2 linked regions of the Panacibacter microcysteis genome follow. The protein of the gene in region 1 binds, or shares a complex with, the protein of each later gene. Links are inferred from orthologs where the notes say so. Each region holds a gene or a part of one and is shown on either strand. Other genes may lie near its edges. The genes, in order: accB and accD.

Region 1 (3,276 bases):
TGGCAGGGCAGTTATGCAGGCAAATGCAGGCATATCAAGCACGCAACTGGATGTGAGTAAGTTGAAACCCGGTAGTTATTTTGTTACTGTTCTTACGAAAGAAGGCACAGTAATGCATAATACAAAGTTTGTGAAGTACTAACTTTAAGTTTAACTTTAGAGCAGGCCGTCGTGATTCTTCACGATGGCCTTTTTTTGTGAGTAAAAGATAGGCATAGTGTACCGGGCTGCGTTACTACTATATAGCTGCCGTTGCGTCGCACTCTTGTACTGTTTGGAAGTAAACTCAGCATATGCAATCTTGTTGCTGCCTTACTGCCAGGCTTTTGGCGGGGTGTTTTACAAAACTGTAACCGGTACTTGTTTTCCTGTTGCAGGCCGGGAAAAAGGAACGCTGCAGCCGCCATAAAAAACGGAAGTACAAGTGAGTGACACAACAGCAGATGCCATGAAAACCTGTGCCGGTATCATACAATAAACACAATGCTACAGGCACTTGCATCACTGGTTGTTCAAAACCGGTACAGCGCCGGAAAGAAGAAAATTCCATCTTCAAAATGTAAAACTCAATTCATACATTTGCGCCCTATTCATAAAATACTTCTTATGGCAACAACATCAGATATAAGCCGCGGCCAGATTCTGAAATTAGACGGAAGCCTATATTCAGTAGTGGAATTTGGCGAAAACAAAACTGCACGTGCTGCAGCAAAAGTGTGGGCCAAATTGAAAGGCGTTGACAATAATCGTACAATAGAAAAAACATGGAACAGTGGTGAAACAATTTTTCCTGTGCGTGTAGAGAAAAAAGCGTTCCAGTATTTATACAAGGACGAGTCTGGCTACAACCTCATGAACAATGAGACGTTTGAGCAGATCGCTTTGGGCGAGGAAATGATTGATGCGCCTCAATTTTTAAAAGATGGGAGCGAAGTTTTTGTATTTATCAATACAGAAACAGAGCAGCCAATTGGTGCTGAACTTCCTGAAAAGATCGTTATGCAGATCACTTATTGCGAGCCGGGCGTTCGTGGCGATACCGCTACCCGTGCCCTGAAACAGGCTACCGTAGAGACAGGTGCCATTGTTAACGTACCTCTTTTTGTGAACGAGGGAGAGTTCATTCGCGTAAATACAAAAACAGGTGAGTACGTAGAAAGAGTAAAGGAATAAAACCTTGTACAGCTTATAAATGAAAGGGCGGCCAAACACCGTCCTTTTCTTATACATACACGAAAAACAAGCCTGAAAAGAGAAATAAGAAATTCGGCAATTTTTTATCAAAAATTACCTACTTTGCCCCTCCTTTCGGGGTAAAATCGCTTAAAAACATTCAAAATCCCAAAAATTCTATTTATGGACTTCAAGCAGATCCAGGAACTTATCAAGATCATTAACAAGAGTAACATTGGGGAATTAAGTATAGAAGAAAAGGATTTCAAAATTACGATCAAACAAAAAGAAGATGCTGTGCAAACAGTTGTAGCAGCACCGGCACCGGTATATGCCCAGGCACCTGTAGCGATGTCAGCAGCACAGCCAGCCTCTTCTGCGCCTGCTGCATCAGCCGCAACCACTCCTGCAGCGCCAAAAGCAGATAATCTTATAACCATAAAGAGCCCGATGATCGGTACTTTTTACCGCAAATCATCACCAGATAAGCCGTCATTTGTAGAAGTGGGTGATGAGGTAGCACCGGGCAAAACAGTTTGTATCATCGAAGCCATGAAACTGTTCAATGAAATTGAAAGTGAAGTAAGTGGTAAGGTAGTTAAAGTGTTGGTTGATGATGCCAGCCCTGTAGAATACGATCAACCATTGTTCCTGGTTGAACCCGCATAATATGTTTATGAAGGCAATTTGAAATTGTTGCATGCCGCTAACCGCGTCAACTTTTCAACTTGCCTTTTGTTTTAAAGCATATTCAATATTCCAGTCACATTCTCAACTCGAAAAAATGTTTAAAAAAGTACTGATAGCCAATCGTGGCGAGATAGCCCTGCGTGTTATAAGAACCTGTCGCGAAATGGGTATTAAAACCGTAGCGGTGTATTCAACCGCAGATAAAGACAGCCTGCATGTAAAATTTGCTGATGAGGCGGTGTGCATTGGCAAGCCTCAAAGCAGCGAATCTTATTTAAATATTCCGCACATTATGGCCGCTGCAGAAATAACCAATGCAGATGCTATACACCCGGGTTACGGGTTTCTTGCAGAGAATGCCAAGTTCTCTAAAATATGTGCCGATCATGGTATTAAATTCATTGGGCCAACACCAGACATGATCAATTCTATGGGTGATAAAATCACGGCTAAAGATACAATGATCAAAGCAGGCGTTCCGGTGGTGCCGGGCGGCGAGGGTTTACTCGAAAGTGTTGAGCAGGCTAAAGGGCTGGCAAAAGAAATCGGTTACCCGGTAATCTTAAAAGCAACCGCCGGTGGTGGTGGTAAAGGTATGCGTGTGGTATTTGAAGAAAGTGAGCTCGAGCGCAACTATACAATGGCTAAAACCGAAGCTGCCGCCGCATTTAAGAATGACGGCGTATATATGGAAAAGTTTGTGGAAGAACCACGCCATATAGAGATACAGGTTGCAGGAGACAGGTATGGTACAGTGTGCCACCTGAGTGAAAGGGATTGTTCCATACAGCGCCGCCACCAAAAACTGGTAGAGGAATCGCCGTCTCCTTTTATGACGCCGGAGTTGCGTGATAAAATGGGAGCTGCCGCTATCAAAGCTGCATCGGCCATTAATTATGAAAGTGTTGGCACCATTGAGTTCCTGGTAGATAAACACCGCAATTTCTACTTTATGGAAATGAATACCCGTATACAGGTAGAACATTGCGTTACCGAAGAAGTAATCAATTTCGATCTTATCAAAGAACAGATTAAGATTGCAATGGGCGAAAAGATTTCGGGCCAGAATTACACCCCGCAAATGCACGCAATTGAGTGCCGCATCAATGCAGAAGACCCTTATAACGACTTTCGTCCATCACCCGGTAAAATCACCACGCTAAATACACCTGGTGGTCATGGCGTACGTGTAGATAGCCACGTTTATACCGGCTACACAATTCCGCCTTATTACGATTCTATGATTGGTAAGCTGATCGCCGTTGCGCGTACAAGAGATGAGGCCATCGATACCATGTACCGGGCACTAAGTGAATATGTAATTGAAGGTGTAAAAACCACGATTCCTTTTCACCTGCAGCTTATGCAAAATGAGAATTTCAGAAAAGGTAATTTTACCACTAAGTTTCTTGA
Region 2 (3,098 bases), 180 kb from region 1 along the record:
AGTCCAATCTTACTTTCTTCTGTGCTGTCAAGCAAACGTTGCAGGCGCTCTTTTTCCAGGTTGTCCAAAGAGTCTGCATATGCTGCGGCACGCTCTGCATCACCGGGGTATTTGGCAGAAGCTGGAGGGTAGTAAGATTTAACCCAGGCAGCCGCTTTTTCTTCCTGGGCTTTCTCATGGTTGCGTACCATCCATGTAAATGATAATTGATAGAGGCAGATAATGACAAGCAAGATGGTAAAGAACCGCACCAAACCTTTAAGTTGCATATAGTACTGGGTTTACAAAATTTTTGTGAGCGGCAAAGATAATGGTTTGATATGTAAATAGCACAGCAAAAAAAAGCCCTCTCAGACGCCATTTTACTAAAGAATAAGCCGGTTTATAATTGATTTTTAAGGTAATCAGATGCATTGCCTGCGTTACCCGTCTTATTTGTTTAAACTGGCAGTGCAAAAACCTTTTTTATTGTTGGCCCGGCATTCGTCATTATGGCATCACCTGTTGCGTCGCACTCTTGTGCAGCATATCATCAGGCAGCAGCTTCGCTGCAGTCTTCGTAAACCAAAACGACAATCATTATACAAATGCTCACGTGATTGTTGGCATTAGATTTTGCTGCAACGTTTATATAAGCTGTTATACAAGATTGCTCTTCCGGCATCATATATACCTGGCTGGCAGTCAGGCTATAACCGGCTTTGACGCTTTCCCCAAAAGCCTGATCCTAAATTATTTTTATGAAAAAACTCGTAATTGGTTAAACTCCTTATTTTTGTCTCCTTCAAAAAGCCTTTATGACAACAAAAAAGGAAGAGGATTTTGAGAACAATCTTTCAGGAAATGAGGCAGCAGCATCGAACGTTCAGCATGGCGAGCCCAGACAAAAGTGGTATAAGCGCTTACGAAAAGGAATTACAACATCTACTGCAGACAAAAAAGAAACACCGGAAGGTCTTTGGAACAAATGCCCCGAGTGTAACTATATAACCACAACAACAGAATTGCAGGAAAACCTTTTTGTTTGTCCAAAATGCAATTACCACCACCGCATCAGCAGCGAAGATTATTTCGACATTCTTTTCGACAACAGGGAATATGATATTATGTATGATAATATCGTAAGTAAAGACTTTTTAGGTTTTACTGACCTAAAGCCATATCAAAAAAGACTGGACGAAATACATGCTAAAACAGATTTAAAAGATAGTATGCGCGTGGCTGTTGGTAAAGTAAACGGCCAGGAACTGGTGGTTGCCTGTATGGATTTTGAATTTATTGGCGGATCACTCGGCAGCGTTATGGGAGAGAAGTTTAGCCGTGCTGTGGACTATTGTCTTGAGCACAAACTGCCTTATCTCGTGATTAGCAAAAGCGGCGGCGCACGTATGATGGAAAGTGCTTTTAGCCTGATGCAACTTGCAAAGACAAGCGGAAAACTGGCACAACTAAGTGAAGCCCGCCTGCCGTATATTTCATTACTTACAGACCCTACTTTTGGCGGAATTTCTGCAAGTTTTGGTATGCTGGGAGATATGAATATTGCAGAGCCTGGCGCGTTGATAGGTTTTGCTGGCCCGCGTGTAATTAAAGAAACAATAAAGAAAGATCTGCCACCGGGTTTTCAAAGAAGCGAGTTTTTACTGGAGCACGGATTTCTTGATTTTATCATCGACAGAAAAAAATTGAAAGACAGGCTTTCTCAGTTGATTGTGCTGCTAAGGAATTAACTCTATATTCATCATGAACCCAACCCGTTATTTACTTACACTTACATAATGTGTAATTTTTTTTGTTGCAAATACGCTGGAAACATATGAGATAACAGATAGTGAAACTAAGGTCATCACACATGGCAAATCGGATAATTATGTTTCCCGGGGTAATGCAAACAACATTACAAAAAGAATATCTCTAAGCTTTGCTGAACGCGATAACTGTTACCACTTTCTTACCGATAGCAACTTTAAAGTACTGCGTAGATACATTTCTCTAATAACATCTTATGACAGAGGCTACGACGTAATTGCTCAAAAAAGTAATAACGATACTTTCTACAATTATTTGAGAAAACCAGGTTCTAATACTGTGTATATGATTGGGAGCGCACTTTCAAATCTTTCAAAGTTATTTCAAAAGACAAAAATACTGACCTGGAAATGGCCAGATCGAAAGCCAAATTATACCCTGGCACCGGTAACGAGTTTTATATTACACTCGATGATGCACTTAAATACACTGTATTGCTGTCTATCAATTATGAGGGTGGGTCAGCCACAACCAAAGTTTTGTATAAACAAAATTTTTATTGTAACCAGGTGGTCAATGTAAATAGCTTACAGCACAACTCCTATCTTTTTGAGGGAAAACTTTTCCAATTGACTTTTTGTCCAAATGATATGCTTATTGAAATTAAAAACGTTGCAACCGATTCTGCGCTAGTGTCTTTTCATGCATCAAAAGATTCAATTATTGCGTTTGCAAGTACAGAAATAAGTAAAAATGAAGTATCATCCAGGCCGCCAAATATTATATGGAGCTTAAAGTATAATAGTAATACCTCAAACAAGAAAGATTTACGTGCAAAAGATTTTTTCAGGGCCATCAATGCACATGAACTATCACTAACAGCGGAAAGGGTGGGAGATAAAGTTGTTTTGAAGATAGGAGAATCTCATGAAAATTCTGTTAGCAAAAGTGGATGTTATGCGCCTGGCGGGTTTAGCGGAGGCGGTGGTTTCAGCGGCAGGGTTTATGTGTTGCCATCATATTCTTTTCATGCACAATCTGAGACTTTTTTCAAGACCATAATGAAGACTCCGGAATCGCCCATTATTTTATTTCAGGATGTTATGACCCAAAATCCGATAAACTAAAAAATTTTGACAACAATGCTATTAGTGTAGCGACCGCTATAAGCATATTCAGCATGAGTAATAAGCTATATTATCTTTTTTGGTCAACAGCCGGCAATAAGCTTGCTGTTGCAGAATTTGATTGATTAATTCAGACTATTTTTGCAGGCTCACACAGACGCTATGGCAAAGGAAATGAACAACAGGCAAGCTTACTACAATTACTACATCGATGATAAATAT

Evidence for each region.
Region 2: the proteins of accB (region 1) and accD are in contact, whole or in part, in a solved structure (PDB 8UXZ), measured with the Escherichia coli proteins. The link is inferred for Panacibacter microcysteis from one-to-one orthologs.

The regions. Positions count from the first base shown.
Region 1 is NZ_JADWYR010000002.1:159,453-162,728, forward strand. The notes cover bases 159-3,099. They hold accB (acetyl-CoA carboxylase biotin carboxyl carrier protein), read left to right. Parts: upstream 159-1,356; coding sequence 1,357-1,842; downstream 1,843-3,099. Other genes in these bases: efp (elongation factor P), read left to right, coding at 607-1,173; accC (acetyl-CoA carboxylase biotin carboxylase subunit), read left to right, coding at 1,958-3,099. In the rest of the region: I5907_RS12620 (fibronectin type III domain-containing protein), read left to right, coding at 1-142; more of accC, read left to right, coding at 3,100-3,276. UniProt on the Escherichia coli protein: This protein is a component of the acetyl coenzyme A carboxylase complex; first, biotin carboxylase catalyzes the carboxylation of the carrier protein and then the transcarboxylase transfers the carboxyl group to form malonyl-CoA.
Region 2 is NZ_JADWYR010000002.1:344,196-347,293, forward strand. Bases 1-2,763 are described here. They hold accD (acetyl-CoA carboxylase, carboxyltransferase subunit beta), read left to right. Parts: upstream 1-797; coding sequence 798-1,730; downstream 1,731-2,763. Other genes in these bases: secDF (protein translocase subunit SecDF), read right to left, coding at 1-269; I5907_RS13390 (hypothetical protein), read left to right, coding at 2,160-2,763. Also shown: more of I5907_RS13390, read left to right, coding at 2,764-2,876; SsrA-binding protein SmpB, read left to right, coding at 3,039-3,098.